DNA from 3 places in the Streptomyces sp. NRRL S-1813 genome. Region 1 is predicted to be linked to each of the others. Evidence: riboswitches for the same ligand, from Rfam matches in the RefSeq annotation. Region 1 holds a riboswitch; each other region holds the start of a gene.
The links. A riboswitch is a leader RNA that binds a small molecule or an ion and turns the genes downstream of it on or off. The one in region 1 is predicted to bind thiamine pyrophosphate.
Positions count from the first base shown of each region.

Region 2: linked by a shared signal. The riboswitch ahead of IF67_RS0136355 (thiamine ABC transporter substrate-binding protein) and the one ahead of thiO (glycine oxidase ThiO) in region 1 are both predicted to bind thiamine pyrophosphate.
Region 3: linked by a shared signal. The riboswitch ahead of thiC (phosphomethylpyrimidine synthase ThiC) and the one ahead of thiO (glycine oxidase ThiO) in region 1 are both predicted to bind thiamine pyrophosphate.

Region 1 covers NZ_JOHB01000040.1:9,088-22,136, reverse strand. The annotation lists gene IF67_RS0134260 (anthranilate synthase family protein) at 1-526, opposite strand, end outside; gene IF67_RS0134255 (class II 3-deoxy-7-phosphoheptulonate synthase) at 785-2,128, shown strand; gene IF67_RS0134250 ((2Fe-2S)-binding protein) at 2,301-2,555, shown strand; gene bfr (bacterioferritin) at 2,626-3,102, opposite strand; gene IF67_RS0134240 (sulfite oxidase-like oxidoreductase) at 3,251-3,883, shown strand; gene IF67_RS0134235 (deoxyribonuclease IV) at 3,904-4,797, opposite strand; gene pknB (Stk1 family PASTA domain-containing Ser/Thr kinase) at 4,862-6,802, opposite strand; gene IF67_RS0134225 (thiazole synthase) at 7,233-8,087, opposite strand; gene thiS (sulfur carrier protein ThiS) at 8,097-8,324, opposite strand; gene thiO (glycine oxidase ThiO) at 8,321-9,544, opposite strand; TPP riboswitch at 9,542-9,654, opposite strand; gene IF67_RS0134210 (NAD(P)/FAD-dependent oxidoreductase) at 9,808-11,049, shown strand; gene IF67_RS0134205 (Rv2175c family DNA-binding protein) at 11,167-11,532, shown strand; gene thiE (thiamine phosphate synthase) at 11,652-12,344, shown strand; gene metF (methylenetetrahydrofolate reductase [NAD(P)H]) at 12,495-13,049, shown strand, end outside.
Region 2 covers NZ_JOHB01000049.1:27,834-40,882, forward strand. The annotation lists gene IF67_RS0136340 (hypothetical protein) at 242-1,171, shown strand; gene IF67_RS0136345 (ABC transporter ATP-binding protein) at 1,177-2,250, opposite strand; gene IF67_RS0136350 (ABC transporter permease subunit) at 2,251-3,981, opposite strand; gene IF67_RS0136355 (thiamine ABC transporter substrate-binding protein) at 3,957-5,030, opposite strand; TPP riboswitch at 5,134-5,254, opposite strand; gene rlmN (23S rRNA (adenine(2503)-C(2))-methyltransferase RlmN) at 5,288-6,394, opposite strand; gene IF67_RS0136365 (CarD family transcriptional regulator) at 6,678-6,899, shown strand; gene IF67_RS39880 (phosphatidate cytidylyltransferase) at 7,977-9,146, opposite strand; gene frr (ribosome recycling factor) at 9,146-9,703, opposite strand; gene pyrH (UMP kinase) at 9,879-10,649, opposite strand; gene tsf (translation elongation factor Ts) at 10,811-11,647, opposite strand; gene rpsB (30S ribosomal protein S2) at 11,756-12,655, opposite strand.
Region 3 covers NZ_JOHB01000026.1:94,949-100,089, forward strand. The annotation lists gene IF67_RS0129120 (cupin domain-containing protein) at 1-190, shown strand, start outside; gene IF67_RS43925 (DUF5326 family protein) at 418-645, shown strand; gene IF67_RS0129130 (SsgA family sporulation/cell division regulator) at 1,389-1,811, shown strand; gene IF67_RS0129135 (YibE/F family protein) at 2,000-3,406, opposite strand; TPP riboswitch at 3,478-3,634, shown strand; gene thiC (phosphomethylpyrimidine synthase ThiC) at 3,628-5,141, shown strand, end outside.

The DNA.
Region 1 (13,049 bases):
TCGTGCCCTCGAACGTCCTGCGGACCACGAAGTTCGCGCCCTCGCCGGTGCCGATCTCGTCCCGTACCACCCGCCCGACGATCTCGGCGTAGGCGTCGTCGTCCACGTCGAACGCCCCGTCCGTCACCCGCACGCCGTGCCCGGGTAGCGCCGCCAGCACCTCGTCCAGGGGCAGCTCGGCGCTCTCGCGGGGGCGCAGCACGGCCAGCGGTGTGCCGTCGTCATGGGCCCGGAAGCCGCGCTCGCGGATCTGCCGGAACGGGATCAGCGCGAGCGCATCGGTCACCGGCGCGTCCGGCACCCCTTCGCCCAGCGGGATGTCGGCCAGCCGCCCGACCTCGTCGACCTCGCCGATCAGCACCTCGACGGTGGGGGCACCTCCCGCTCGAGCGAAGCCGAGAGTGGGGGAGGCCGTCTCCCGCCCGGGGGAGCGGCGGTGCAGCAGCGCGAAGGGCGGGCAGGCGGGGTCGAGCAGCCGCTGGACGAGTGCGGCGGCGTCGGTGCGGGCTGGGGGCTCGCGGTGCATGACGGGGTTCCTTCCGGACAGAGGAGGAACGGCCGCCGGAAAGGCTGAAGGCCGCCCCTCGGGCGGCCTTCGCGAAGTGTGTGAGGTGCGCGCGAATCAGTGGGCCGCCGGATGAGCGGTCCACCACCAGTTCCTGTTCAGGGCCGGTTGCGTGCACATGAGGGGCACCCTACCGGACCGTCCGGGTGCAGTGCGTCTCAAAGTCCGGATGCCCGGACGGACAGCCTCGGCGGACCCCGTAATGTGGGGCTTGTGACCGTGAACGCTGAAACCCACGCCGGTGGCCACACCTGGCGAGACCTGCCCGCGGCGCAGCAGCCTGACTGGCCGGACCAAGAGGCTCTGCGCGATGTGATCGCGGAGCTCGAGTCCTATCCGCCGCTCGTCTTCGCGGGCGAGTGCGACCAGCTGCGCGAGCGCCTGGGAGCCGTCGCCCGTGGTGAGGCGTTCCTGCTTCAGGGCGGCGACTGCGCGGAGGCCTTCGATGCCGTATCCGCCGAGCACATCCGTAACAAGCTCAAGACGCTTCTCCAGATGGGTGCCGTCCTGACCTACGCCGGGTCCGTCCCGGTGGTCAAGGTCGGCCGGATCGCCGGCCAGTACAGCAAGCCGCGCTCCAAGCCCACCGAGACCCGCGACGGGGTGACGCTGCCGACCTACCGCGGCGACTCCGTCAACGGTTTCGAGTTCACCGAGGCGGCCCGCATCCCGGACCCCGAGCGGCTCAAGCGGATGTACCACGCCTCCGCGGCGACCCTGAACCTCGTGCGCGCCTTCACCACCGGTGGCTACGCCGACCTGCGGCAGGTGCACGCCTGGAACCAGGACTTCGTGAAGTCCTCGCCCTCCGGACAGCGCTACGAGGCGCTGGCCCGCGAGATCGACCGCGCGATGAACTTCATGAACGCCTGCGGGGTGGACCCGGAGGAGTTCCGCACCGTCGAGTTCTACGCCTCCCACGAGGCGCTGGTCCTCGACTACGAGTCCTCGCTGACCCGGGTCGACTCGCGCACCGGCAACCTCTACGACGTCTCCGGCCACATGGTCTGGATCGGCGAGCGCACCCGTCAGCTGGACGGTGCGCACATCGAGTTCGCCTCGCGCATCCGCAACCCCATCGGCGTCAAGCTCGGCCCGACGACCACGGCGGAAGACGCGCTGACGCTCATCGAGCGGCTCGACCCGGAGCGTGAGCCGGGCCGGCTGACCTTCATCACCCGCATGGGAGCGGACAAGGTCCGCGACAAGCTCCCCGAGCTGGTCGAGAAGGTCACCGCCTCCGGCGCGCAGGTCGCCTGGATCTGCGACCCGATGCACGGCAACACCTTCGAGGCGGCCTCCGGCCACAAGACCCGGCGCTTCGACGATGTGCTGGACGAGGTCAAGGGCTTCTTCGAGGTCCACAAGAGCCTCGGTACGCACCCGGGCGGTATCCACGTCGAGCTGACCGGTGACGATGTCACCGAGTGCGTGGGCGGCGGCGACGAGATCTTCGTCGACGACCTCCACCAGCGCTACGAGACCGCCTGCGACCCGCGGCTCAACCGCAGCCAGTCGCTGGACCTGGCCTTCCTGGTGGCGGAGATGTACCGCGATCAGTGAGGCGGTCGGCCGCTGACCTGCACTGATGGGCAGAGGCAAGACAAGAGTGGGGCGCGGATCCTGTGATCCGCGCCCCACTGCGTTGTGCAGCACCTGCCGAGACAGGTAAGGTAAGGGTTACCTCACTCAAGATCAGTCGGATCTGAGGTGGCCGCCACGGAGGTGAAACCGCGTGTACGTCTGCTCCTGCTTCGGGATCACCGAGCAGCAGGTCCGTGACCACGCGGATACCGGCGCCTGCACTCCCCGCCAGATCGCCTCGGCCTGCAAGGCCGGCACCGACTGCGGCGGCTGTGTGCGCCGCATCCAGGCACTGCTCGGCCGGAGCGCCTGCCCCCGCCGGGAACTCATCGACGGTGGCGCGCCCGAGCCGCTGGGCGTGGAGGCGGACGCAGTGGAGCCCGCGGCGCTTTCGGAGGCCGCGTAGCCCTCAGCGGCGACGGGGGCCTCCCGCTGCCGGACAGGGCATGGCGGAGGGTGGACATCCGGCCGCTCGCTCAGCTCGGCTGCTCGATGATCTGGGCGATGTAGAGCGCCTCTCCGAGCTTCTCCACCAGCTCCAGCTGGGTGTCGAGATAGTCGATGTGGTGCTCCTCGTCCGCGAGGATGTCCTCAAAGATATTCGCCGAGGTGATGTCGCCCTTGTTGCGCATGACCTCGATACCGCGCTTGAGCCGGTCGATGGCCTCGACCTCGACCTGCCGGTCGGCCTGGAACATCTCCGTGACCGTCTGGCCGACCCGCACATGGAACAGCCGCTGGTAATTCGGCAGACCTTCAAGGAAGAGAATCCTGTCGGTCAGGATCTCCGCGTGCTTCATCTCGTCGAAGGACTCTGAGCGGGTGTACTTCGCGAGCTTCGTCCAGCCGAAGTTCTCCTGCATCTTGGCGTGCAGGAAGTACTGGTTGATCGCGGTGAGCTCGGCGGTCAGCTGCTCATTGAGGAATTCGATGACCTCGGGGTCGCCCTGCATGGCTGCGGGCTCCTTCCACGCGAGAAACTGGGCAGGTGCCGCGCATCCTCGCACCGCTGTGACCAGGGCGTCCAGTAAGTGCATGCTTAGTGCGAGTTGCCCGAATCCCTCCCTCCCTGGTCATCGGCACCCCTTCCGGTCTGACAACATGGAGGGCATGGGTCAGCCGGAAAGCCGCGAAGAGGAGCCTCCTCAGCTCCCTCCGGGCCAGCGGCTACAGCGGGGCTGGCCGGTGACGCATTACGGGCCGGTGCCGAAGTTCCGCGCCGAACGCTGGGAGTTCCGGGCATTTGGCGCCACCGCCGACGGCGCCAAGCACTGCTGGTCGCACGAGGAATTCACGGCACTGCCGTACACCACGGTCGTCGCCGATATGCACTGCGTGACGAAATTCAGCATGCTGGGAGCCGAATGGGGCGGGGTGAGCACCCGGACCATCCTGGAACTCGCGCCGCCGGCACCCGACGTCACCCATGTCATGGTGTGGGCCGAGTACGGCTTCAGTTCGAATGTGCGAATCGAGGATTTCGCAGCGGAGAAGTGCCTCTTCGCCACGCATCGCTCGGGTGAGCTTCTCACCGCGGAGCACGGATTCCCGGTGCGCCTGATCGTTCCGCATCTGTATGCCTGGAAGGGCCCCAAGTGGGTCCGCGGCATCGAATACATGCGGGCCGACCGCCGCGGCTTCTGGGAGGAGCGCGGCTACCACAACCTGGGCGACCCGTGGCGCGAGCAGCGTTACTCGTACCAGGAAGAGCCCGGGGACGGCCCCGAGCTCTGATCCCGTACGCTCCCGGGGCCTCAGTACGCGCGCAGCTCCTTGAGCCGGGCCACGTCCGCCGCATGCCCTTCCTTGCCGCCCGGGGTCTCGACGACCAGCGGCACCCCGGCCGTCGCCGGATGGCGGAACAGCTCGCCGAAGGGCTCCGCGCCGATGTGACCCGCGCCGATGTTCTCGTGCCTGTCCTTGTGGGCGCCGGCCACGTCCTTGGAGTCATTGGCGTGGATCAGCTTCAGCCGGCCCTCGCCGGCGACCTCCACCAGCTCGTCCAGCAGCGCCTTCGTCCCGCCCGGCGCCGCCATGTCGTGCCCGGCCGCGAACGCATGGCAGGTGTCGAGGCAGATCCCCAGCTTGGGGTGCCGGTCCAGCGCGTCGAAGTACGGACCGAGATCCTCGGCCAGCGCACACAGTGACGCCCCCTGTCCGGCCGTCGGCTCCAGCAGCAGCCAGGGGTCATCCGGGTGCGTCAGCTCGTCGAGCAAGGGCCGCATCCGCTCCCTGACCTGCGCCATTGCCGTGGCACGCGGGCGCCCGCCGGTCGCCGAGCCGGTGTGGACGACCACCCCGAGCGCGCCGATCTCCCGGCCGCGGCGCAGCGAATGGCGCAGCGAGTCCACGGACCTGTCGACGGTCGCCTCGGTGTGCGAGCCGAAGTTGATCAGATAGGGCGCATGGACATACGCCGGGATTCCCCGCTGTGCACAGGCGGCCCGGAAGGCCTCGTCCTGTGCGGGGTTGCCGGGCAGCGTCGCCCAGCCGCGTGGATTGGCCACGAAGACCTGAACGACCTCGTCGCCCATCTCGTGGGCGTAGGGAATGCCGACCTTCGCCAGGCCGCCGGCCACCGGCACATGGCCGCCGACCGGATTACGTGCACGGGCGCGCTGATCGGCGCCCTCGGGGGAGGTACTCACCCTCCCAGGGTGCCAGGTGCCCCACGCCCGCCGGACGGCAGCCGTGGGGCACGGCCGGCGGGCCCTACAGGGCGCCCTTGAGCTTGATGGTGATCGTGCCGCCCTTCGGCGCCTTCTTGCCCGGGTCGACGGACTGGCTGTCGACCGTGTCCTGCGGGAACAGGAGAGGCTTGTCCACCTCGACCTGGAAGCCCAGGTCCGTCAGCTGCTTCTTGGCATCATCGACGTTCTTGCCGGTGACATCCGGGACGGGGATCATCTCCGGGCCCTTGGAGAGCGTGAGGGTGACGGTGTCGCCCTTGCCGAGCTTGCCGCCCTCCACCGGGGTCTGCCGGGCGATGGTGCCCTTGTCCTGGGTGGAGAAGACCGGCTGCTCGGCGAAGCGCACCTGGAAACCGGCCGCGCGCAGCGTGGACACCGCGTCGGTGCGGTCGCTGCCGAGCACTCCGGGCACGTCGATCGCGGTGCCGCGGCTGACGGTCAGGCCCACCGCCGTGTCGGGCCGCCGCTTGCTGCCGCCGGCCGGGTCCGTACGGATCACCGAGCCCTTGGCGACCTCTTCGTTGAACTCGCGGGTCACCGTGCCCGGGACCAGCCCGCGGTCGCGCAGCTTGCGCTTGGCGTCCGCGACCGGGGTGCCGGACAGATCCGGGACGTCGACGATCTCCGGGCCGCGGGAGATGGTGAGGGTGACCGTGCCCGTGCCACGGATCTGCTTGCCGTTCGCGGGATCCGTCTTCATGACATGGCCGCGCTCCACATTCGAGCTGAAGCCGCGCACCACCTTCACCCCCAGACCGTCGTTCCGCAGGGTCTTCTCGGCCTTGGCCTGCGTCATGTCCAGCACCGCGGGGACGGTGGTGAACTGGCCGGAGTTGATGTACCAGACGCCCGCGCCCGCCCCGAGGACCAGCAGGACGGCCGCGATGACGGTGGCGAGCCGCCGCCGCTGGAGCAGCCCGCCACGGGGCGCGGCGGCGGGCACCGGCCGCAGCCGCGTGGTCTGCTCGTCCGACGGGACCTCCAGCCGGCTGGTGCGGTTCAGCTCCGCGTCGTCGGTGCGGGGTATCACGTCCGTACGCTCCGTGCCGTCGCCCGCCCCGTCGCCGCCCGCGGGCAGCTCCTTGGCCTCCGGCGGCACGATGTCCAGCTGTGCGTCGGTCAGGTGCGCCCGAGCCTCCTGCGCCCGGGACAGCAGCACCACGGCGTCCTGCGGACGCTGCTGCGGATCGCGGGCGCAGGCCAGCGCGATCAGCTCGTCCAGCTGCGGCGCGAGACCGGGCACCAGCCCCGAGGGCGGCAGCACGTCCTCGTGCAGATGCTGGTAGAGGATCTGCGCCACGGTGCCGCCGGTGTGCGGTTTGCCGCCGGTCAGCATCTCGTAGAGCACCACACCGCAGGCGTAGACATCGACCCGGGCGTCCGCCGTGCCGTGCTCCAGCTGCTCGGGGGCGAGGTAGGAGACGGTGCCCAGGACGGAGCCCGTCGAGGCGGTGGTGTTGGTGTCCACCGCGCGCACCAGCCCGAAGTCGGCGACCTTGACCCGGCCGTCGTCGCCGATCAGGACGTTCTCCGGCTTCATGTCGCGGTGCACCAGGCCGGCGCGGTGCGCGGCCCCCAGAGCGGCCAGGATCGGCTCCAGGATGTCCAGCGCGGCCCGCGGCTGGAGGGCGCCCCGCTCGCGCAGCACATCGCGCAGCGTGCAGCCGGCGACATACTCCATCGCCAGATAGACGTACGTACCGTCCGTGCCCTGGTCGAAGACGCCCACCACATTCGGATGCGACAGCCGGGCGACCGACTTCGCCTCACGGATGAAGCGGTCGACGAACGCCCCGTCCGAGGCGAGGCCCGGGTGCATCACCTTCAGCGCGAGCAGGCGGTCGAGCCGGGTGTCCATGGCCTGGTAGACCGTGGCCATACCGCCTGTGGCGATACGCGCCTGGACGCGGTAGCGGCCGTCGAGCAGCTGGCCCACGAGCGGGTCCTGAAGGGTGGTATCCACGGCAGACGAGTCTACGGGTCGCTGCGCGTTGGCTCGTGACCCCCACGTTTTGGCCTTGCCCACGCTGTCGGCTGTCCCGCCGTGGTTGGTTGCTCGCCGTTGCGCCTGCGGGCGGGCCGGGGTCGCTGCGCGGGGCTGTCGGGTGCGGTGCCGCTCCTGCGGACTTCGTCCTGCGGCGCGTCCCCTCCCGTTGGGGGGTGGGGGAAGGCTGGTGGGGGTGTACGTAGGTGGTGTGGTGCGCCTTGTGGGTCGCACAGAGACGACTCGGAGTGGCCCGCCCCCACTCACGTTCACTTCTCCACCCACGGGAGGGGACGGACCGAAGGACGAAGTCCGTAGGGCCGTCACCGCACCCGACCACCACCCGCCCGCCGCAGGCGCAACGGTGACAAACCACCACGGCGGGACAGCCAACAACGTGGGATGGGTCTCAAAAGGCCGGGCGTTCAGGGTCCAGCTCTGCCACGCCCTCCGTGGGGGAGGACGCCAGGGCGAAGTGGCGGCGGGGGATCCGGCCCGCGCGGTGTGCCAGCCGGCCTGCCGTGACCGCGTGCCGCATGGCCTCGGCCATCAGCTCCGGTTCCTGCGCACGGGTGACCGCGGACGCCAGCATCACCGCCTCGCAGCCCAGCTCCATGGCCAGTGAGACGTCCGAGGCCGTGCCTGCGCCCGCGTCGAGGATGACGGGGACACCGGCCCGCTCGGTGATCAGCTGGAAGTTGTGCGGGTTGCGGATGCCCAGACCGGAGCCGATCGGGGAGCCCAGCGGCATGATCGCGGCACAGCCCACGTCCTCCAGCTTGCGGGCCAGCACCGGATCGTCGTTCGTGTAGGGCAGCACGGTGAAACCGTCGTCCACCAGGGTCTCGGCGGCATCGAGCAGCTCGATCGGGTCGGGCAGCAGGGTGCGCTCGTCGGCGACGACCTCAAGCTTGACCCAGTCCGTGCCGAGCGCTTCCCGGGCGAGCCGGGCGGTGAGCACCGCCTCGCCCGCGGTGAAGCAGCCCGCGGTGTTCGGCAGCACCTTGATCTTGTGCCGTTCCAGTACGGACAGCACCGAGCCCTGCACGGTCGGGTCCAGCCGCCGCATGGCGACCGTGGTCAGCTCCGTACCGGAGGCGAGCAGCGCCCGCTCCAGGACGTCGAGGCTGGGCGCGCCACCGGTCCCCATGATCAGACGGGACGTGAAGGCGGTGCCGGCGAGGGTGAGGGGGTCGGAACCCGCGGCGGAGTCGTCGGGGGACGCCGTGGGGGTCGTCCCCCGGAGGGTTGCGGTGTCGGTCATGTCTGCGGGTCAGCCTCCCTGGACCGCGGTGAGCACCTCGACGCGGTCGCCGTCGCCGAGCGGGGTGGTGGGCCACTGGGTGCGCGGCACCACGATTTCGTTGACCGCCGCGGCCACCCCGGCGGGCGCCTTGGACAGGGTCGCGACGAGCCGGTCGAGGGTGAGCCCGCCGGGGACCTCGCGGGCCTCGCCGTTGACGGACACCGAGACGGTGGGGGTGGGGGTGGCGGCGTTCATACGGCCTGCTCCTGTGGGGCACGGGTGCGCTCGGGCCCCGGGGTGGTGGGGGTGAAGCGCGCGGGGGAGAAGGGGCGGGCCTCTTCGGGGAGGAGGCCGGTGGCCAGCACCTCGGCCATCGCGTCACCGGTGACCGGCGTCAGCAGCACGCCGTTGCGGAAGTGGCCGGTGGCCAGATGGAAGCCGGGCAGCGCGGTCGGCCCGAGCAGGGGGGCGTTGTCGGGGGAGCCGGGGCGCAGTCCGGCGCAGGTCTCGACGAGCGGCAGCTCGGTGATGCCCGGGACCAGCTCGTGCGCATCCCGCAGCAGCTCGTAGACCCCGCCCGCGGTCACGGTGGTGTCCCAGCCCAGCTCCTCGCTGGTGGCGCCGACGACCAGTTCGCCGTTCTCCCGCGGGACCAGGTAGAGGGGGCCGCCGCGTACGACGGCCCGTACGGTGCGTGAGAGGAAGGCCGGGCTGCCCGCGGGCATGTCCGGCATCCGGAGCCGCAGCACCTGGCCCTTGACCGGCCGTACCTGCGGCAGCACCTCGTCGGGCACTCCGGCGAGCCGGCCGCTGTGGCTGCCTGCGGCCAGGACGACCTGACCGGCCGGGACCCGTGTGCCGTCGGCGAGTTCGGCGCCGGAGGCGCGGCCGCCGTCAACCGTCAGCCGCACGGCCGCGCTCCGGTGGAAGACCACCCCGGAGCGCTCGCAGGCGGCCAGCAGGGCGCTCGCCAGCCGGCGCGGATCGACCTGGTGGTCGCCGTCCACCCGCAGCCCGCCCCGTACCCCGGGGGCCAGCATCGGCTCCAGGCGGCGGCACTCACGTCCCGTGAGCCACTGCGAGTCCAGTCCGGAGCGGATCTGGAGGGCGTGCAGTTCGCGCAGGTGGGCGCGGTCGTCGGCGTCCAGCGCGATGGCCAGCGTGCCGCAGCGCCGATAGCCGATCCGCTGCCCGGCGGCCTCCTCCAGCTCCTCGGTGAACCCGGGGTAGCGCCGCGCGGAGGCGAGATTGAGGCCCAGCAGGGTCTGCTCGCCGTAGTGGAGCTCGGTGACCGCGGCCAGCATCCCGGCCGCGACCCGGGCCGCGCCGCCTCCGGGCGCGGGGTCGGCCACCGCGGCACTCAGCCCGCGGACGGCCGCCCGCCAGGCGGTGACCAGGCCGATGATGCCGCCGCCGATGACGAGCACATCAGGGCTCCGCGGGGTGGGATTCGCTCGTGTGGCAGATGCCTGCATGGGTGTCCAGCCCCTCCCTTCGCCGGCATGACCCGGATCAGGTTCGTACGGTCGGAGGCCGGCCAGCCTCCCTCTCAGCCCGGTGCGTCCGGGCTCCCGCGAGTGCGTGTATCGCTCACCCTAATACGGTGCCGCGACGCGCCGTAAGGCAGCGCCCGGCCGCCGGTGGGCGGCGCCCGGGGCCGGGCCGACGGTGACGCTGTGTCAGAGATCTCGTTGCGCGCTGCTGCGAGCGGCGTCACAGACCGTCCTAGAGTGATCGGGTGAGCGAGCAGAGCAAGTCCTCCCAGGCCCCTGACCGCACGCCGCACGTGGTGATCGCCGGCGCGGGAATCGCGGGTGCGCAGACCGCGGTCGCCCTGCGCGAACAGGGCTGGCGCGGCGCGATCACACTCCTCGGCGACGAGCCCCACCAGCCCTACGACCGTCCGCCGCTGTCCAAGGCGGTGCTGCTGGGCAAGGCCGAGGGCTCCACCTTCGACATCGACTTCGCCGGGCTCGGCATCGAACTCCACCTCAGCCGCCCGGTCACCGCCCTGGTGCCGGACGCCCACGTGATCGAGACGGCAGTCGGCCCGGTCCCCTACGACTACGCGGTCATCGCGACCGGCGCCGCCCCGATCGTGCTGCCCGGCAGCGAGGGCCTGCCCGGCATCCATCTGCTGCGCACCCTGGACGACGCCGAGCGGCTGCGGCCGGTGCTCGCCGCCCAGCACGAGATCGTGGTCGTCGGCGCCGGCTGGATCGGTGCCGAGTTCGCGACGGCGGCGCGTGAGGCGGGCTGCGCGGTCACCGTCGTCGAGGCCGCCGACCGCCCGCTGGCCGGTGCGCTGCCCGCCGAGGTCGCCGCCCACATGACCGGCTGGTACGCGGACGCCGGAGCCGAGCTGCGCACCCACGCGCGGGTCGCGTCCGTCACGGCGGGCGCGGTCACCCTCGCGGACGGCACGACGCTGCCCGCCGACGCGGTGGTCATCGGGATCGGGGCCCGGCCCGCGACCGGCTGGCTGGCCGGCTCGGGCATCGAGGTCTCGCCGCAGGACGGCTCCGTACTGGCCGACGAGCAGCTGCGCACCTCCGTGGCCGATGTCTACGCGGTCGGCGACTGCGCCTCCTTCCCGTCGGCCCGCTACGACACCCGCCTGCTGATCCACCACTGGGACAACGCCCTCCAGGGCCCCCGTACGGTCGCCGAGAACATCGCCCGCGGCGAGGCGGAAGGGGTGGCCTACGATCCCGTCCCCTACTTCTGGTCGGAGCAGTTCGGGCGGTTCGTGCAGTACGCGGGCCATCACGGGGACGCCGACGAGCTGGTCTGGCGCGGCGATCCGACCGGGGCCGCCTGGTCGGTGATCTGGCTTCGGGAGGGGCGGCTCGTCGCGCTGCTGGCCGTGGGGCGGCCGCGGGATCTGGCCCAGGGGCGCAAGCTGATCGAGCGGGGCGTGGCGCTGGACCGGGAGCGGGCCGCGAACGCGTCCCTGCCGCTGAAGGCCGCGGCGCTGTAGCCGGGGCGGTCCGTGCCGTCGGTCGCCCGGGGGTCTGCTGTCACCCTCCGGTGTGAGGAAGCCCCTGATGGCGATGCCCGGCTACCGGCTGTCAGTGCGAGGTGGCAGGCTTGTCCTGTGACCGAGATTGACGCAAACATCGATGGACTCGTCCCCGCCTGGCTCACCCTCCCCGACATCGCCGAACAGTTCGGCGTCGAGGTGACGCGTGTGCGGCAGCTGGTCAAGGAGGGCCAGCTGATCGCGGTGCGCCGCGGCGAGAACAGGGCGCTGCATGTGCCCGCCGATTTCATCCAGGACGACAAGGTGGTCAAGGGCCTCGTCGGTACCCTCACCCTCCTCAAGGACGACGGCTTCACCGACGAGGAAATGCTGGAGTGGCTGTTCACCCCGGATGAGAGCCTGCCTGGCACGCCCGCCCAGGCGCTGCGCGAGAATCGCGGCACGGAGGTGAAGCGCCGGGCCCAGGCGCTCGCCGTCTGACACCTCTGGCGCGGCCCGCTCCCAGCAGGCGACCGCACCAGCATCCGTAACCGCATCCGCGGGGCGTACGGACCGGAAGGCCCGGCCCGTACGCCCCCCACCTGGGGGGAAGCCGCCCGATGACCACCGCACGCCCGGCCCTGTCCGACGCCCGGCTCTACCTCTGCACGGACGCCCGTCGGCGGCAGGGCGACCTCCCGCAGTTCCTGGACGCGGTGCTCGATTCGGGCGTGGACATCGTCCAGCTGCGGGACAAGGGCATGGAGGCCGGCGAGGAGCTCCGGCATCTGGAGGTCTTCGCGGACGCCTGCCGGCGGCACGGCAAGCTGCTCGCGGTCAACGACCGCGCGGATGTCGCCCATGCGGCGGGCAGCGCGGTGCTGCATCTCGGGCAGGGCGATCTGCCGGTCCCGGCCGCCCGCGCCCTCCTGGGCCCGGACGTCCTCATAGGCCGCTCCACCCATGCCGAGGCCGAGGTGGACGCCGCGCTCACCGAGCCCGGCGTGGACTACTTCTGCACGGGCCCGTGCTGGCCGACACCCACCAAGCCGGGCCGCCACGCCCCCGGCCTCGACCTGGTCCGCTACACCGCGGCCCGCGCCCCCCAGCGCCCCTGGTTCGCGATCGGCGGGATCGACGCCGGGAATCTGGACGAGGTGCTGGCGGCGGGCGCCCGACGGGTCGTCGTGGTCCGCGCGATCACGGAAGCGGACGACCCGGGAGCGGCGGCCGCCGCACTGGCGAAGCGCATCCGGACCTGGGACGCCCAGGACGTCTCCGCACCATCCGGGTCGACCCGCGGGGACGGGTGACGAGGATCACTTCGCGCGGTTTCGGGCGGCAGGCGGTCTCCTGACGTCCGGGCGACCGGAAAATGTCCACCCAGTGGACATCAACCCGACCAACCAGGCATTACGCCGGACGCGGTTGGTGTGCGCCCGGCCGGTGGTTAACCTGCCGGTATGGCCCTAGGTACAGCTTCCACCAGGACTGATCGCGCCCGCACGGTGCGCGACCTGCTTGCTTCCGGTAAGCAGTCGTATTCGTTCGAGTTCGCCGCCCCCAAGACGGAGAAGGGCGAGCGGACCCTGTGGAACGCGATTCGCCGCATCGAGGCCGTCTCGCCGACGTTCGTCTCCGTGACGTACGGCGCCGGCGGCACCTCCCGTGACGGCACGGTGCGCGCCACCGAGCGCATCGCCACCGACACCACCCTGACCCCGGTGGCGCATCTGACCGCGGTCAATCACTCCACGGCTGACCTGCGCAACATCATCGGCCAGTACGCCGACGCCGGGATCCGCAACATGCTCGCGCTGCGCGGCGATCCGCCCGGCGACCCGATGGGCGAGTGGGTCGAGCACCCCGACGGCATCGGCTACGCGGCGGACCTGGTCCGGCTGATCAAGGAGTCCGGCGACTTCTGCGTCGGCGTCGCGGCCTTCCCCGAGATGCATCCGCGCTCGACGGACTGGGACACGGACGTGGCGCACTTCGTCGACAAGTGCCGGGCCGGC
Region 2 (13,049 bases), on a different contig from region 1:
AGTCTGGTCGGCCGCGGCATGAGTACCCGTACTCATGCGCCCTGAGGCCCGAGGCCGGTCCCGGTCGTCGGTTCCGGGAGGGAGGCTCACTTTTCCGCCCCGTCCTCCTCCAGGCCCCCACCGCCTCGGTGCGCCGACCACTCGGTGTACCGCCCACCTGAGGCAACTCCCGTCCTGAAATGCGCGTCTGCCAGGCCGGGCAACGAACAGTAAGACAGACAGCGGGCGAACGGAGCTCTTGGTGATCATCGGCCTTCTGACGGCGGTAGCGGCGTCGGCCTGCTACGGCACGGGTTCGGTCCTACAGGCGGTGGGTTCACGCAAGTCCGCCCGCCGGGAAGCGGCCGAGGCGTCGACCACCGGTGTCACCCAGCACGGCGGCCCCAGTCTGTCCTCCACCGCGAAAGCCGCCGTGACCTGGGAGTTCATGGTCGGCACCGTGCTGGACTTCATAGGGTTCGGGCTCGGCGCGCTGGCCGCCAGACTGCTGCCGCTGTTCCTTTCCCAGACCGTGATCAGCGCCAACCTCGTGATCACTGCCGTACTGAGCATCAAGCTCCTCGGGATCCGGCTCAACCGGGCGGAGTGGACCTCCATCGGCGTGGTGTGCGGGGCGTTGGTGCTGCTGGCCACGGCCGCCGGTCCGGAAGGCAGCGGCCACACACCGATCGCCGCCCACTGGTGGCTGCTCGCCGCCTCGGTGGTACTCATCGGCGGCGGCACCCTGCTCGTGCGCCTGCTCGGCGGACGGGCCGCGATCCTCGCGGGCCTGCTCTCCGGTCTGGGCTTCGGCGCGCTCGGTATCGGCGTACGGGTACTGAACGGGGTGGCCCCCTTCCATCTGCCGTCCCTGCTCGGCGACCCCGCCCTGTACGCGATTCTGGTGGCCGGCATCGGGGGCATGTATCTGCACACCGTCGCCCTCCAGATCGGCTCGGTGAACGGTGCCACGGCGGCGCTGGTGGTGGGCGAGACGGTGGTCCCCGGCATGCTCGGGGTGCTGTGGCTGGGCGACTCCTCCCGTCCGGGCTTCGCCTGGGTCGCCGCCCTCGGGTTCGTGGTGGCCGTGGCCGGTGCCGTCGCGGTCGCCTGGTACGGCGAACCGGAGCCGGAGACGGAGCCCGGATCGCCGGCCGCCGGTGAGCGGCAGACGGAGGTGGCGGCCCGCTGAGGGCGTCAGCCCGCGGTGCCGGAGGCGTCCAGCACCACCACGTCCTGCGCCGCGAAGGCGATGCCCACCCGCGCCCCCACCTCCGGCGCGTCCCGCAGCGCGCAGGCCGCCTCCACCTGCGGTCCGCCGGCGGGCCGGAGCAGCAGCGCGACATGGGTACCGCGGAAGGTACGGGCGGCGACCGTGCAGGGCAGGCCCTCCGGGGCGGCCGTCAGCCGTACCCCGGCCGGCCGGACGAGCAGGCGGCAGGGCCCGTCCGCCGTACCGTCCGGGACCGGCACCTTGCCCCAGGGGGTGGCGGCGGCCTCGCCCTGCACCGTCGCCTCGACCACATTGTCGAAGCCGAGGAAACGGGCGACGAATTCCGTGGCGGGACGCTGCCAGACCTCCAACGGGGTGCCGGTCTGCGCGATCCGGCCGTCCTGCATCACCACGACCCGGTCGGCGAGCGCAAAGGCCTCCCCCTGGTCGTGGGTGACCGCAAGGACGGTGGTGCCCAATTCGCGGAAGAGGCGGCGGAGTTCGACGACCAGCCGTTCGCGCAGCCCGCGGTCGAGCTGGCCGAGGGGCTCGTCCAGCATCAGCAGGCGGGGGCGGGGAGCCAGCGCGCGGGCCAGTGCGACCCGCTGCTGTTCGCCGCCGGACAGGGAGGCCACGGCGCGCCGCTGGGCGCCCGGCAGCCCGACGAGGTCCAGCAGTTCGGCGACCGTACGCTCCCGGTCGCCGCGTGCCGAGCGCCGCATCCGCAGCCCGAACGCCACATTTCCCTCGACATCGCGCTGCGGGAAGAGCTGGTGGTCCTGGAACATCATGCCGACGCCGCGGCGGTGTGTGGGCACCCCGGCCTGCTCGCGCCCCTCCAGCAACACCTGCCCCGCGTCGGCCTGTTGGAGTCCGGCGACCACTCTCAGCAGAGTGGACTTGCCGCTGCCGCTCGGCCCCAGGACGCACACGATTTCGTGCGCCGCGACGTCCAGATCCACCGCGTCCAGCGCGGGACGTCCCGCCGTGCCGAAGCGGACGGTCACCCCGCCCAGCCGTAGCAGCTCCTGCGCCGTGGTCCCGGCCCGTGACGTCATCTAGAACTCCCCGGATTGGTCGAGGGGGCGCAGGCGCTCCAGTACCAGCAAGACGCCGGCGCACACCACCATCAAGACGGTCGACAAGGCCATCGCCTGCCCGTAGTTGAGCTCTCCCGCACGTCCCAGCAGTCGCGCCACGGCGACCGGCAGCGTCGGCTGGTCCGGCCGTGCGATGAAGACCGTCGCCCCGAACTCACCGAGCGAGACGGCGAAGGCGAAGCCCGCGGCGATCAGCAGGGCCCGCCGCACCATCGGCAGGTCGATCTCGCGCCACACCCGCCACGGCGAGGCGCCGAGCACGGCGGCCGCCTCCCGCAGCCGCCTGTCGATCGCCCGCAGGACCGGCAGCATCGTCCGGACCACGAACGGCACCCCCACCAGTGCCTGGGCGAGCGGCACCAGCCACCACGAGGCACGCAGATCGAGCGGGGGTGCGTCGAGGCTGATCAGAAACCCGAAGCCGACGGTCACCGCGGAGACCCCGAGGGGCAGCATCAGCAGCGCGTCGAAGCCGCGGACGAACCGGCCGGCCAGGGGCGTCCGTCCGGACGGGCCCCTGCGGAGCCGGGGCAGGGTCAGCGCGGCGGCCGCCAGCCCGCCCACCACCAGCGCGATCGCGGTGGCCGCGGCCGCGTAGGCGAGGGAGTTCCACAGGGCGTCGAGGGGCGCGACGGTGAAGGTGCTGTCGGCGGACGCGGAGGACCGCAGCGAGGTGTAGAACACCGCCCCATAGCCGTCCGGCCCGGCGAACGACCGCTCCACGAGCACGGCCAGCGGCGCGATCAGCAGGACGGTGATGACGGCGAGCGTCCCCCACAGCAGCGTCCACTGGCCGCGGCCGCGCGGCCGGTGTGCGGTCTGCGACGGTGCCACGAGCCGCAGCGCGGATTCCCGCCGCCGCACCGTCCAGGCGTGCAGCGCCAGCACGCCCAGCACCGCCGCGAACTGGATCAGGGTGAGGACCGCGGCCGTCGGCAGATCCAGGAAGTCCGCGGTCTGCCGGTAGATCTCCACCTCCAGCGTCGAGAAGGCGGGCCCGCCCAGAATCTGCACCACCCCGAAGGAGGTGAAGGTGAAGAGGAAGACCATCAGCGCGGCGGCCGCGACGGCGGGCCCCAGGGCCGGCAGCGTCACCCGCCGCCAGGCCTCGAACCGGCCGGCTCCCAGCACCCGCGCCGCTTCTTCCTGGCGCGGGTCGAGCTGCCCCCAGAGCCCGCCGACGGTCCGTACGACCACGGCGTAGTTGAAGAAGACGTGCGCCAGCAGAATCGCCCACACCGAGGTGTCCAGGCGCAGGCCCCACAGCTCGTCCAGCAGCCCGCCCCGCCCGACCAGTGCCAGGAAGGCCGAGCCGACGACGACGGTCGGCAGCACGAACGGCACGGCCACCACCGCCCGCAGCAGCTGTTTGCCGGGGAAGTCGAAGCGCGCGAAGACATAGGCGCCGGGCAGTGCGATCAGCAGCGTCAGCGCCGTGGAAGCGGCCGCCTGCCAGACGGTGAACCACAGCACATGAACGACATCCGGGTCGCCGAGCACCGCCCCGAACCGGGCGAGCTGCCACTGCCCGCCGTCCTTCAGCCCCCGCCCGACGATCGCCACGACCGGATAGGCGAAGAACAGCGCGAAGAAGGCGAGCGGCAGCGCCATCAGGCCGAGCCGCACCGCCGTTCCCCGCGCGGGCCGGGGGCGCCGGCTGCGGGTTACTTCAGAACGAGCGAGGACCACTGCTTGATCCACTGTTCGCGGTTCTTGGTGATCGTCTCCGGAGGCAGCGTCGTCGGCTCGTCGATCGTGGCGCCGTACTTGGTGAACAGCTCCGGCACCTTGGCGTCCTTGCGCGCCGGGTTGACGAACATCTTCAGCGGTACGTCCTCCTGGAACTCCTTGCTCACCAGGAAGTCCAGCAGCGCCTTACCGCCCTTCGCGTTCTTAGCGCCCTTGAGCAGACCGCCGAACTCGATCTGGCGGAAGCAGGTGCCCGTGGCGACACCGGTGGGTGCCTCCTTGGGCGCGGGCTTCTTGCCGAGCACCTCGACCGGCGGGCTGGAGGCGTAGGAGACCACCAGCGGCTTGTCGCCCTTGCCCTTGCCGGCCGCGGAGCCCGAGAACCGCTCGTAGTAGGCCTGCTCCCAGCCGTCGACGACCTCGACGCCGTTGGCCTTGAGCTTCTTCCAGTAGTCCTGCCAGCCGTCCTGTCCGTACTTGGCGATGGTGCCGAGCTGGAAGGCGAGCCCCGGGGAGGAGGTGGCGGAGTTCTCCGTGACCAGCAGCCCCTTGTACCGGGGCTCGAGCAGGTCGTCGAAGGTCTTCGGCGGCGCGGTCTTGTGCCGGGCGAAGTAGCCGCGGTCGTAGTTGACGCAGATGTCGCCGTAGTCGAGCGGCGTGACGCGGTGCTCGCCCTTGTCGAGCTGTAGCCCGGCCGGCACGTTCGCCAGCCCCTTGGCCTCGTACGGGCTGAAGACGCCCTCGTTCAGACCGCGCGAGAGCAGCGTGTTGTCGATGCCGAAGAACACATCGCCCTGGGGATTTCCCTTGGACAGGATCGCCTGGTTGACGGCCTTGCCGGCGTCTCCGCCCTTGAGGATCTTGACCTTGTAGCCGCTCTCCTTCTCGAAGGCGGCCAGGACGGACCGGGAGACGTTGAACGAGTCATGGCTGACGAGCGTGACGGTCTTGGCGTCCGCCCCGCCGCCCGGCGTACCGCAGGCGGCGAGCGCGGCTATCCCGACCGCGGCGGCGACCGCCGGGACGGTGATCCTGCTGGTGATGCTCACTGACTTCCTCCTGGCTGGCCAGGAAGAGACGCGGCCCCGCCCGGTGTCCGCGGCTCTCGACGTCGGATGACGTGCGGAGGCGGCTTGGGGCGGGGCGCAACAGCATGAGTGACGACCGAACTTCCTACCCGGAATGACCCGGGCGAGGTTCAAGGGTCTGCGGGCACCGTAGGACTACGACGCTTCCGCACTCTCAGCGCTGTGGCGCTCCCCTGTCGGAATGTGCATTTGTTCGATCACACGGTACCAGCGGGCGGTCAGCGCTCCGAGGCTGCGAGCTGTCCGCAGGCGCCGTCGATCTCCTGGCCGCGGGTGTCACGAACGGTCACCGGAACCCCGTGCGCCTCGATGGCCTGGACGAACGCCTTCTCGTCCTCGGGACGCGAGGCGGTCCACTTCGAGCCGGGCGTCGGATTCAGCGGAATCAGGTTCACATGGACCCGCTTCCCCTTCAGCAGCCGACCCAGCAGGTCACCGCGCCACGCCTGGTCGTTGATGTCGCGGATCAGCGCGTACTCGATCGAAATCCGCCGCCCGGACTTCTCCGCGTACTCCCACGCCGCGTCCAGCACCTCACGCACCTTCCAGCGCGTGTTGACGGGCACCAGGGTGTCGCGCAGCTCGTCGTCGGGCGCATGCAGCGACACGGCCAGCCGGCACTTGAACCCTTCGTCGGCGAACCGCAGCATCGCCGGGACCAGCCCGACCGTCGAGACGGTGATGCCGCGCTGGGACAGCCCCAGCCCATCGGGCTCCGGGTCGGTCAGCCGACGGATCGCCCCGACCACCCGCTTGTAGTTGGCGAGCGGCTCGCCCATCCCCATGAAGACGATGTTGGACAGCCGCGCAGGCCCGCCCGGCACCTCGCCGTCGCGCAGCGCCCGCATCCCGTCGACGATCTGGTGCACGATCTCGGCGGTCGACAGATTCCGGTCCAGTCCCGCCTGCCCCGTCGCGCAGAACGGGCAGTTCATTCCGCATCCGGCCTGCGAGGAGATGCACATGGTGACCCGGTCGGGGTAGCGCATCAGCACGGATTCGACGAGCGTGCCGTCGTGCAGCTTCCACAGGGTCTTGCGCGTGGTGTCCTCGTCACACGAGATGTGCCGCATGACCTTCATCAGATCCGGCAGCAGTTCGCTCGCCAGCTTCTCGCGCGCCGCCGCAGGAATGTCGGTCCACTGCGCCGGGTCGTGCGCATAACGGGCGAAGTAGTGCTGCGACAGCTGCTTGGCGCGAAACGGCTTCTCCCCGATCGCGGCCACCGCTTCGCGACGCTCGACGGGGCTGAGATCGGCAAGGTGCCGCGGGGGCTTCTTGGCCCCGCGCGGCGCGACGAAAGTGAGTTCTCCGGGTGCAGGCATGGTCCGTCCAGTGTGGCAGATCGTTTAAGGGGGCCCAGGCCGGAGCGGTGAGGTGACAGTCACCCGCTGCGGCCTTCTGCCATGGGCAGTCCACCTCGCACGGCCCGGGGACGGCCGGGCTACCGGCATGACCTCGTCAATTCACGCCAAGCCGGTAGTGCGTCCGCAGCTTCGCGGGGCCCGTGGAAATGGGGTGAGCAGTGACCGCCGACGGAGATCTCAGCTTGGTTGCGTTAGCCGGCGTGTGAGGGGCAGCTCGCTCACCAGGCGCATACTGCTGATAATGACAAAGCCTGCCGTAGCCCGGCGCCACCTGCCGTCCAGCCCCTTCAAGCCCCCGGTCACGCGCCCTCCCAAGCAGTTCGCGATGGGCGACCGGGTCACACACGATGAGCACGGCCTCGGCCGTGTGATCGGCATCGAGGATGAAGTCGCGGTACTTGTCGACTTCGGTTCGGTGCAGGCACGGATCATGAGTCCGTACAGCAAATTGGCCAAGCTCTGAGAACCTCGCGCCGTTCGGCGCAGCCGCATGCCCAGCCACGATGGCGGGGTGCCTAGCAGAGCGCCCACGCTGCCCCCGGCCACATCCCGGCAGCAGCCGCTCCCCCTCGCCATCTCCGGAGCGTCCGGTCCCTTCAGGCTGCCGCATCCCTGACGACGAAAGAACGGCGCCCCGCCACCGCCCGCCCTTCCCACCCGGCGGCCTCGCCCGGCTTCTCCAGCCGGAGCGATCCCCCGGTCGAAGGATCCGCTGCTGATCGGAAACTGGGGCACGTGCAAGTGCGCAACGCTACGGTTCGCCGCCGGAAAGTCTCGGAACAGGGGGATGGTCATGCGAGGACACAACGCGGCTGCCGGCGCGGTTTTGCTCGTCGTCCTGGCAGGGTGCGGTGATGCCTCACCTGAGAACGAGGCCAAAGAACCGTCCTCGCCTCGTCCGACCATTGCTGCCACACGTGCAGCCCGCGGCTCCTAAGGGTCCAGGGGGCCCGAAGTCTGCGTCTCCCTCCTCCTCAGATGCCTCAGATGACGTGCCTTCGCCATCGGACAAGGACGAGCAATACGCCGGCGCCGTGAAGGCCCGCGCTCCGGAACTCAGGCAGGTGGAAGCAGACGACCTCGGCGTTCAGGGGCAGCTTGTCTGCACGGAGCTGGACATGGGCGACAGCCCACGGGCAGTGCTCAAAAACTTCCAGGCTGCGTACCCGGGAGTGAAGGGTCTGGCCATCGTGACCGAAGCGCCTCCCGTCTACTGCCCTTCGCACGCGTCCGCTGTGGCCTCAGCCTTGGAGTAGCTGTTGGCCGTACTGGCACCGCTGACGGCCCAGTCACGGCCCACGGGCCAAACAGAAGCCCCCTACCGGCAGCAAAACCGCTGTGTAGGGGGCTTCTCATCACCCATCAGAGACTGACTTCTCCGGGTGCAGGCATGGTCCGTGCAGTGTCGCAGACGCGCGAAGAGGGGCCTGCCACATGGTGCGGCAGACCCCTCACGGGCATCGGGAGGCCCGTCATACGCGCGGCAGCAGCCGACGGGACAAAGCCCGCCTCCCTGCTTCCACCTGCGAACACCCTGTGCTCAGCCGGCTCCCACAAAGATCACGAACAGCAGCCAGACGACCGGGGCGGTCGGCAGCAGGGAGTCGAGGCGGTCCATGATGCCGCCGTGACCGGGCAGCAGCGTCCCCATGTCCTTGATGCCGAGATCGCGCTTGATCATGGACTCGCCGAGATCGCCGAGGGTGGCGCTGGCGGCGACCGCGAGGCCGACCAGCAGGCCCTGCCACCAGGCACCGTCCGTGATCAGGAACTGCATGCACAGTGCGCCGGCCACCATCGCGAAGAGCACCGCGCCGACGAGTCCCTCGCGGGTCTTGCCGGGGCTGATGCGCGGTGCGAGCTTGTGCTTGCCGAACCGCCAGCCGACCGCGTACGCACCGGTGTCGCTGACGACGGTCAGCAGCAGGAAGGTCAGTACCCGCTGCGGCCCGTCGGGCTCGGCCGCGAGCATCAGGGCCACGAACGTCGCGAGGAAGGGCACGTAGAACGCCGCGAAGACCCCGGCGGTGACATCGCGCAGATAGTTCTCCGGCGCCTCGGTCATCCGCCAGACCAGGACGGCCAGCGCGGTCAGCGCCATCGCCACCCAGGCACCCTCGGCACCGCGGACATAGCCGGCGACCACCATGGCGGTGCCACCGACCGCGAGCGGCACCAGCGGCACCTTGATGTCCTTGCGCTCCGCCAGCCGCGAGGTCAGCTCCCACAGGCCCACGACAACGGCGATCGCTATCACGCCGATGAAGACAGGCTTGTAGACGAAGAGCGACGCAACGATGATCGCGCCGAGGCCGATGCCGACCCCTATCGCGGCGCGCAGATTGCGGCCCGCGCTCTTCTTCTTCGGCTTCTCTGAGTCCGGCGAGCTGTCGGACCCGGAAAGAGAGGTGGGCATGGGCTCCTGCGGCTTTTCGTCGCGGAACAGGGGGCCGCTCAGTCGAGCAGCCCCCCGGTCGTCCAGGTGGTCCCGGTTATCCCGGATATCCCGATGTTCCCGGCCGTCGTCCTGGTGTCCGCCTGGCCCGGGCACGAAGGGCATGGGCCGAGTCTGCGCCGCGTCACCCCAGTCGTGCACGGGACCCGCCGGGGCGGCGGGCGCCGCCCCGCGAAGCGAGGAGGCCGGTCCGTGGTCGGCCGGTACCCATTGACCGGCGCCGGGCGGGGCGGCCCCCCAGGAAGACTCGTTCATCAGACCTCGAGGAGCTCGGATTCCTTGTGCTTGAGCAGCTCGTCCACCTGCGCGACGTACTTCGCGGTGGTGTCGTCGAGCTCCTTCTCGGCGCGACGCACCTCGTCCTCGCCGGTTTCCTTGTCCTTGACGAGCTTGTCGAGGGTCTCCTTGGCCTTGCGGCGCACGCTGCGGATCGAGATCTTCGCGTCCTCGCCCTTGTTCTTCGCGACCTTGATGAACTCCTTGCGGCGCTCCTCGGTCAGCTCGGGGAACGTCACCCGGATGATATTGCCGTCGTTGCTCGGGTTGACGCCGAGGTCGGAGTCGCGGATGGCCTGCTCGATGTTGCGCAGCGCGCTCTTGTCGAACGGGGTCACCACGGCCATCCGCGGTTCGGGAACCGAGAACGACGCCAGCTGGTTGATCGGCGTCATCGCACCGTAGTAGTCCGCCACGATCTTGTTGAACATCGCCGGGTGCGCACGCCCGGTGCGGATCGCGGCGAAGTCCTCCTTGGCGACCACGACGGCCTTCTCCATCTTCTCCTCGGCCTCGAGGAGGATCTCTTCGATCACCACTTGCTCCTGGTCTTTTCGGTAAGAAGCAGAGCCTCGCCCCTGCCGCGCGTCTTCTCCTGCACGGTGTCCGACCGGCAGGCCGTTGTCCATCCCCGTACCGGGGTCTTCCCCGGTACGGGAGCTGCCGCCCGTACAGGCCGATGCCCGGACGGAATCACGGCAGTTGAGGCCGTCAGGCCCGGGTGCCCTGATCGCTGACGAGCGTGCCGATCTTCTCACCCTTCACCGCGCGCGCGATGTTGCCCTCCGCGAGCAGTTCGAACACGAGGATCGGGAGCTTGTTGTCCCGGCACAGCGTGATGGCGGTGGCGTCGGCGATCTTCAGCTCCCGGGTGATGACCTCGCCGTATTCGAGGGCGTCGAACTTCACCGCGTCCGGGTTCTTCTTGGGGTCGGAGTCGTAGACCCCGTCCACCCCGTTCTTGCCCATCAGCATGGCCTCGGCGTCGATCTCCAGGGCGCGCTGGGCGGCGGTGGTGTCGGTGGAGAAGTAGGGCATGCCCATGCCGGCGCCGAAGATGACGACCCGGCCCTTCTCCAGATGGCGCACCGCGCGCAGCGGAATGTACGGCTCCGCGACCTGTCCCATGGTGATCGCCGTCTGGACGCGGGAGTCGATGCCCTCCTTCTCCAGGAAGTCCTGGAGTGCCAGACAGTTCATGACCGTGCCGAGCATGCCCATGTAGTCGGAACGCGCCCGGTCCATGCCGCGCTGCTGGAGTTCGGCGCCGCGGAAGAAGTTTCCGCCGCCGATCACGATGGCGATCTCGTAGCCCTCGCGCACCACGGCGGCGATCTCGCGGGCCATCGCGTGCACGACATCGGGGTCGACGCCCAGTCCGCCGCCGCCGGCGAACGCTTCGCCCGACAGCTTCAGCAGGAAGCGTCGCCTGCCGCCGTGGCCGGGATGGTCTGTGTGCGCGCCGTCGGCACCGTGAATCATTGAGCTCTCCTCGTGCACATACGAAGAAGGCCATTGCCGTGGGTCTGGTTCAGATCCCTGTGCGGCAATGGCCTCCTCGTCACATCTGCGGCCGGCCGTTGAGCGGCCGACTGCGTACGACCCTAGCGGGGTCGCAGGTCATTCGCTGCCTTCGCGCAGGCTCAGATGCCGACCTTGATGCGCGCGAAGCGCTTCAGGGTGACACCGGCCTCCTGGAGGACCTTCTCGACGGACTTCTTGTTGTCGAGCGCGTACGGCTGGCCGAGCAGCGTCGCGTCCTTGAAGAAGCCGTTGAGGCGACCCTCGACGATCTTCGGCAGGGCAGCCTCGGGCTTGCCCTCCGCACGCGTGGTCTCCTCGGCGACGCGGCGCTCGGCCTCGACGACCTCGGCCGGCACGTCGTCCTTGGAGAGGTACTTCGGGGCGAAGGCGGCGATGTGCTGCGCGACGCCCTTGGCGACCTCGGCGTTCTCCTTGTCGAGCTCGACAAGGACACCGATCTGCGGCGGCAGGTCGGGCATGGTGCGGTGCATGTAGACCGACACGAAGCCGTCGGAGAACTGCGCGAAGCGGTCCAGGACGATCTTCTCGCCCAGGGTGGCGTTGGCCTCGTCGACGAACGCCTGGACGGTCTTGCCGGCCGCGATCTCGGAGGCGAGCAGGGCCTCGATGTCGGCCGGAGAGGTCTTCGCGATGTGCGCGACGATCTCGTTGGCGACGGCCTGGAACTTCTCGCCCTTGGCGACGAAGTCCGTCTCGCACTTCAGCTCGACGATGGCACCGGAGGCGTTGTCGTCGGCGACCAGGGAGACCACGGCGCCGTTCTCGGCGGAGCGGCCCTCGCGCTTGGCGACGCCCTTCTGGCCCTTGATTCGCAGCGCCTCGACGGCCTTGTCGACGTCGCCCTCGGCCTCGTCCAGGGCCTTCTTGCAGTCCATCATGCCGGCGCCGGTGAGCTCGCGGAGCTTCTTGACGTCAGCGGCGGTGTAGTTCGCCATGGTCTGTGAATCTCTTCTCGAAATCTCGAAGTCGAAAGATCTACGGGTGGACGGCGGGGGCGGCGCTTGTGGCGCCCTCCCCCGCCGTCATCAGCCGGATGCTGCGGGTCAGGCCTGCTCTGCGTCCGCGGCCGGCTTCTCGGCCTCGGCGGCGGGAACCTCGGCGGCCGGGGCGGCCTCCTCAGCGGGCTTCTCCTCGGCCTTGGGGGCCTCGTCGTCAGCCTTCTTCTCGCCCTCGAGCAGGTCGCGCTCCCACTCGGCCAGCGGCTCGGCGGCAGCAGCCTTCTCGCCCGGCTTCTGGTCGCCGGTGGCGGCACCGGAGCGGGCGATGAGGCCCTCGGCGACGGCGTCGGCGATCACGCGGGTGAGCAGGGTGACGGAGCGGATCGCGTCGTCGTTGCCCGGGATCTTGTAGTCGACCTCGTCCGGGTCGCAGTTGGTGTCGAGGATCGCGACGACCGGGATGTTGAGCTTGCGCGCCTCACCGACGGCAATGTGCTCCTTCTTGGTGTCCACGATCCAGACGGCGCTGGGCACCTTCTGCATCTCGCGGATACCACCGAGGGTCTTCTCCAGCTTGGCCTTCTCGCGGGAGAGAACCAGGAGCTCCTTCTTGGTGAGGCCGGACGCGGCCACATCCTCGAAGTCGATCTGCTCGAGCTCCTTCAGGCGCTGAAGGCGCTTGTAGACGGTCGAGAAGTTGGTCAGCATGCCGCCGAGCCAGCGCTGGTTCACGTAGGGCATGCCCACGCGGGTCGCCTGCTCGGCAATGGCCTCCTGGGCCTGCTTCTTCGTGCCGACGAACATGACCGAGCCGCCGTGGGCGACGGTCTCCTTGACGAACTCGTAGGCGCGGTCGATGTACGACAGCGACTGGAGCAGGTCGATGATGTAGATGCCGTTGCGCTCGGTGAAGATGAAGCGCTTCATCTTCGGGTTCCAGCGACGGGTCTGGTGCCCGAAGTGGACGCCGCTCTCCAGCAGCTCCCGCATCGTGACGACGGCCATGGCCGTACTCCTTGTTGTACTCGGTTCCACTGCGGCCGGTCGGCCGCGGTGCCTGACGCCCCGACGCGCCTGCCGGGGAAGACACCTTGCGGAGCCGTCCGAGGACCGAGGAGCGCGGCCGTCGTGCTGCCCGAAAGGGACTGGTGCACTGACGGCGGGGCGTGCGAAGTCGACCCGGTGACCCGGATCGCCATCAGAAGTGTACGGGACTGCCGACGCACCGGGCGACACACACCATTTCGAGCCCCGGGCGGGTGACACCGTTGTCCACAACCGCCTCCTCATCCACAGCTCCGGACCAAGATCCCCCCGCCGCGACGGCCTGCGTCACCGTCGGGGCATGCGACTCCACACCCAGCAGAATGCGCGACGCGACACCCGCCGAAGCACTCGA
Region 3 (5,141 bases), on a different contig from region 1:
GCAGCAGCCGCATGCGCAGGACGAGGTGTATCTCGTGGTCAGCGGCCGGGCGGCGATCACTGTCGGGACGGAGACGCAGCCGGTGGCGCGGGGCAGTGTGGTCTACGTGCCGGCCGGAGTGCCCCATAAGTTCCATCACGTCAGCGAGGACCTCCGGGTGATGGTGGTCTTCTCTCCTCCTGAGAGCTAAGGGCCGGGCCCCGGTACCCGTAGGGGAAGGGTCAGGGGAGGGCCGGGGCTGCGAAGCCCCCACGGCCGCGGTCCGCGTCCTAGCATCGTTGGTGCAGGGGGGAACCGGAGGTGTGAGGCGACAGACATGCCGCATGCGGACGGTGCCACCACCGCGACAACGGCGCAGCAGACGGACAGCGCGGTACGGACAGCGACAGCGCGACAGACAGAAAGCAGGGCAGAGCAGTGGCTGGTAAGGGGATATTCGCAGGACTTCCGTGGTGGGTCACCTGGGTCGTGGTGCCCGTCGTCCTGATCGTGGTTTTCGGCGGACTGATCACCACCGCGCTCGGCTTCCTGATCGGCGTGCTGTTCAAGGTCCTCATCGCGGCGGCCCTGATCGCCGGAGTCATCTACCTCGTCCGCAGGTCCAGTGGCTCGTCGTCATCGTCCTCGTCGAAGAGCGACTGGTAAGCCGCGGTTTCTCCACCGACCGGCTCCCGTGCCCCGCTGTGAGCGGACGCGGGGGCCGGAGTTGGCAATCGTGAACAGCGAATACGGTTCTCGTCCAGGCTGCCGGCCGGGCCGGAGCCGGGCGCCGGCACCGGCCTGGATCTCCGCAGCGCCGGCCGTGGCAGGACAGGAGTCGGTGCCGCCGTCTACTTCGCCGTCTATCGCAAGGGTGATGTCGCGAGGCTCGTGGGCACCGAGGGCCCGGAGTCTTCGGCGGGAGCGAGGTGGGCCGACTTCCGTACCGCCGCAGACGCCCACGTGATCGGGCAATGTCTGCTTGCGCAGCTCGACTAGGTATCGAGCAGAGAGCATCACGCGCGCCATCCCGTCCCGTTGATAACGCCCTTTTCCGTGCGATCTCAGGACGAATTGCGGCACTGTTTGGATACGGTGCGTTGTCATCAGGGGTCTTTCCCGGTTCGGACATACGCCCTGGGCGCGGCATGTCCGGCCCTCCCGGTCCAGGTCGGTGCGGCCGCCGGGGCGTCGGTGCTTTCCCTGCGCACGGACGAACTGCGTCGATTGCGGTCTGTTACAGACCGACTACGAAGAATGGCGGAGGCGACACTAACGACACTCGCCTTCTCTGTCAGTATCTGAAAACTCACTCCTTGTGATCTGCTTGCGCGTGGCAGACGATGGCGCCAATAGGGCTACGGGGGATGTTTCCCGGCCATCTCCGATCAAGTGCGGGGCAGTGGTTGATGACCGACACAGTTCAGGCAGAAGTGATCATGAGCTTCGTCGTCTCGGAGGAGCTCGCGTTCCGGATTCCGGTGCAGCTGGACTTTGCCAGCGCCGATCCGTACGCCGTCCGTCTCACCTTCGATCTGCCCGGAGATGCGCCCGTTACCTGGGCGTTCGGCCGGGAGCTGCTGCTGGACGGCCTGAGCCGGCCGTCCGGTGAGGGTGATGTGCGGATCGAGCCTGCCTCCCCCACACACCTCAGCGATGTCTTCATCAGCCTTCAGGTCGGCGCCGAGCGCGCGCTGTTCCGGGTGAGTGCGGCGCCGTTGGTCGCCTTCCTGGACCGTACGGACCGGCTCGTACCGCTCGGCAAGGAAGAGGTCTGCGACACCCTGGAAGCCGTACTGGACCAGATCCTCACGGAGGCCCCGGCCGGCTGACCCCGAGCCGGACGGACCGTCCACGCCGACGTCATACCGGGTGCGCCGGTACTCCCGCGTGCCCGCGCACCTGTGTCGCCCCTTCTGGGCTGTGCTGCCTCCCTTCGCTGCCCTCGACCCGTGCCCTGCCCTTTCACGCGCCAGTCGCGTGCCTGAAGCCGCCTGCCACGGGCCGCACTTGTGCCCCGTCACTGCTTACGCCGCTTACCTCGTCCCCCGCGTCGGCTGGGTCTGCCCTCCGGGGTGCCTGTCGGTGCACCGGCAGCGACCCCGGCCCCCGATCCCGCCCCGGATCCTTGTCCGGCTCCTGCCCCGCCGTTGCTCCCCTGCCCGCCCAGGCCCTTCCGGTCCGCCGAGACCACCAGCGCTGCCAGCAGCGTCGTCAGCGGTACCGCGGCGACCAGTCCGATGCTGCCCACGAGCGTGCGGATGATTTCTTCCGCGACCACCTCGCTCGTGGCGACCGTGCCGACGCTGCTCTGTGCGATCGAGAACAGCAAAAGCAGCGGCAGTGCGGCGCCCGCGTAGGCCAGCACCAGGGTGTTGACGACGGAGGCGATGTGATCCCGGCCGATCCGCATAGCGGCGCCGTACAGCTTGCGCCAGCCCGCCGCCTGGTCCGCCTCCTTGAGCTCCCAGACCGCGGCGGTCTGTGTCACCGTCACGTCGTCGAGCACACCCAGCGACCCGATGATGATCCCCGCGAGCAGCAGACCGCGGATCTCGATGTCGGGGTACAGACCGTGCACCAGCCCGGTCGTGTCGTCCGTATTGCCGGTCAGCAGAGCCCAGTTGATGAATACCGAACCGAGCAGCCCGATCAGCAGCAGTGAGGCGAGGGTGCCGAGCACGGCGACCGACGTACGGGCCGTCAGCCCATGGCACAGGTAGAGCGCGATCAGCATGATCGCGCTTCCGCCGATCACCGCCACCAGCAGCGGATTGGAGCCCTGAAGGATCGCCGGGAGGATGAACAGCGTCAGGACCACAAAGCTGGCGGCCAGGGCCACCAGCGCGAGGACTCCACGCAGTCGGCCGACGATCACCACTGCGAGGGCGAAGATCCCGGCCAGCACCCACATCGGGAGCGATCGGTCGACATCGCTGACCGAGTACTGGAGATCCTTCGGCGCCTTGGGGGAGTACGCCACCACCACGTCCTGTCCGGTGGTGTAGTGGCGCAGCGCGTCCGGTGTCACCACCGTCTGGAAGGTGCGCCCGGCGTTCTCTCCCGTGGTGACCTTGATCGTCGCCTGCTGGCAGGGCTTGCTCTTGGACGCTCCCCCGGTCGGTGGCTGTCCCGTCGGAGACGGCGGCTGGGGCTGCTGCTCGGCATGGACATCCGCACAGTTCACCTCCGCCACTTTGATGACTCTGGCCTGCTCCGTGGGCTGGTCGAAGCCGACGCCGGAGGGCTTATGGGAGGGCGCACCGCCTGGCCACAGCACGACCAGACCGACCGCCACCGCAGCCGCGAAGGGGATCAGCACTGCTGCGATGACCTTGCGCAGATGCCGGGAGACCGGCGTGGCAGGGCCATGGCCGTGCGCATGGGAGTGCACGGCGGACTGGTGGTGGGACTCGTGAGGGCTCACCGCCCGATCATCGCAAGAACTCGTGGGGCCCCCTGTTCACCCCGCCACATCGGCCGCTACCGTGGTGCCACCTTTGCAATCGCGGGAGCTCGGAGCACCGGGCTGAGAGGGCGCTGACCTTCGTCCCAGCGGCGTTTCACGTGAAACGCCCATGGACGGAAGCCGCTGCGTCGACCGCCGAACCTGTTACCGGGTAATGCCGGCGTAGGGAGTTGGGTCTCATGACTCTGCAGGATGCACGCACGCCCGAAAACGGAAACGGTGCCGACGGCGGCAGTGAGCCGCAGATCGGCTGGCACAAGGGCTATGTCTCCGGATCGCGCGCGGACCTCCGGGTCCCGGTCCGGCGGGTGCACCTCACCAACGGCAAGGACGTGACGCTCTACGACACGTCAGGGCCGTACACCGACCCTCATATCGATACCGACGTCCGCCGCGGTCTGGCGCCGCTGCGGGAGAACTGGATCATTGCCCGCGGCGACACCGAGGAGTACGCGGGTCGCCCCATGCGGCCGGAGGACGACGGCCTCAAGCACACCTCGCCGCGCGGTGGACTCAAGAACCTTGACGCGGTCTTCCCGGGCCGCCCCCGCCAGCCGCGCCGCGGCCGTGACGGCGCCGCGGTCACCCAGCTCGCGTACGCGCAGCGCGGCGAGATCACCGCGGAGATGGAGTACGTCGCCCTCCGCGAGAACGTCACGCCCGAGTTCGTACGCGACGAGATCGCGGCGGGCCGCGCGGTGCTGCCGTCCAACATCAACCACCCGGAGATCGAGCCGATGATCATCGGCAAGAACTTCCTGGTGAAGGTGAACGCCAACATCGGTAATTCGGCGGTCACTTCCTCCATCGAGGAGGAGGTGGAGAAGATGACCTGGGCGACCCGCTGGGGCGCCGACACGGTCATGGATCTGTCCACCGGCCGCAATATCCACACCACCCGCGAATGGGTGCTCCGCAACTCCCCCGTCCCCATCGGCACCGTCCCGCTCTACCAGGCGCTGGAGAAGGTCGACGGCAAGGCCGAGGAGCTGACCTGGGAGATCTACAAGGACACTGTCATCGAGCAGGCGGAACAGGGCGTCGACTACATGACGGTGCACGCCGGTGTGCTGCTCCGATACGTCCCGCTCACGGCCCGCCGCAAGACCGGCATCGTGTCCCGCGGCGGATCCATCATGGCCGCCTGGTGCCTGGCGCACCACCAGGAGTCGTTCCTCTACACGCACTTCGAGGAGCTCTGCGAGATCCTCGCCTCCTACGACGTCACCTACTCGCTCGGTGACGGTCTGCGCCCCGGCTCCATCGCGGACGCCAATGACGAGGCGCAGTTCGCGGAGCTGCGGACGCTCGGCGAGCTGAACACCATCGCCAAGCGGCACGGCGTACAGACGATGATCGAGGGCCCGGGACATGTCCCGATGCACAAGATCAAGGAGAACATCGACCTCCAGCAGGAGATCTGCGAGGAGGCCCCGTTCTACACGCTCGGCCCGCTGACCACCGACATCGCGCCCGCCTACGACCACATCACCTCCGGTATCGGCGCGGCGATGATCGCCTGGTGGGGCACCGCCATGCTCTGCTACGTCACGCCCAAGGAGCATCTGGGCCTGCCGGACCGCGATGACGTCAAGACCGGCGTCATCACGTACAAGATCGCGGCCCATGCGGCCGACCTGGCCAAGGGGCACCCGGGGGCCCAGGAGTGGGACGACGCGCTCTCCGACGCCCG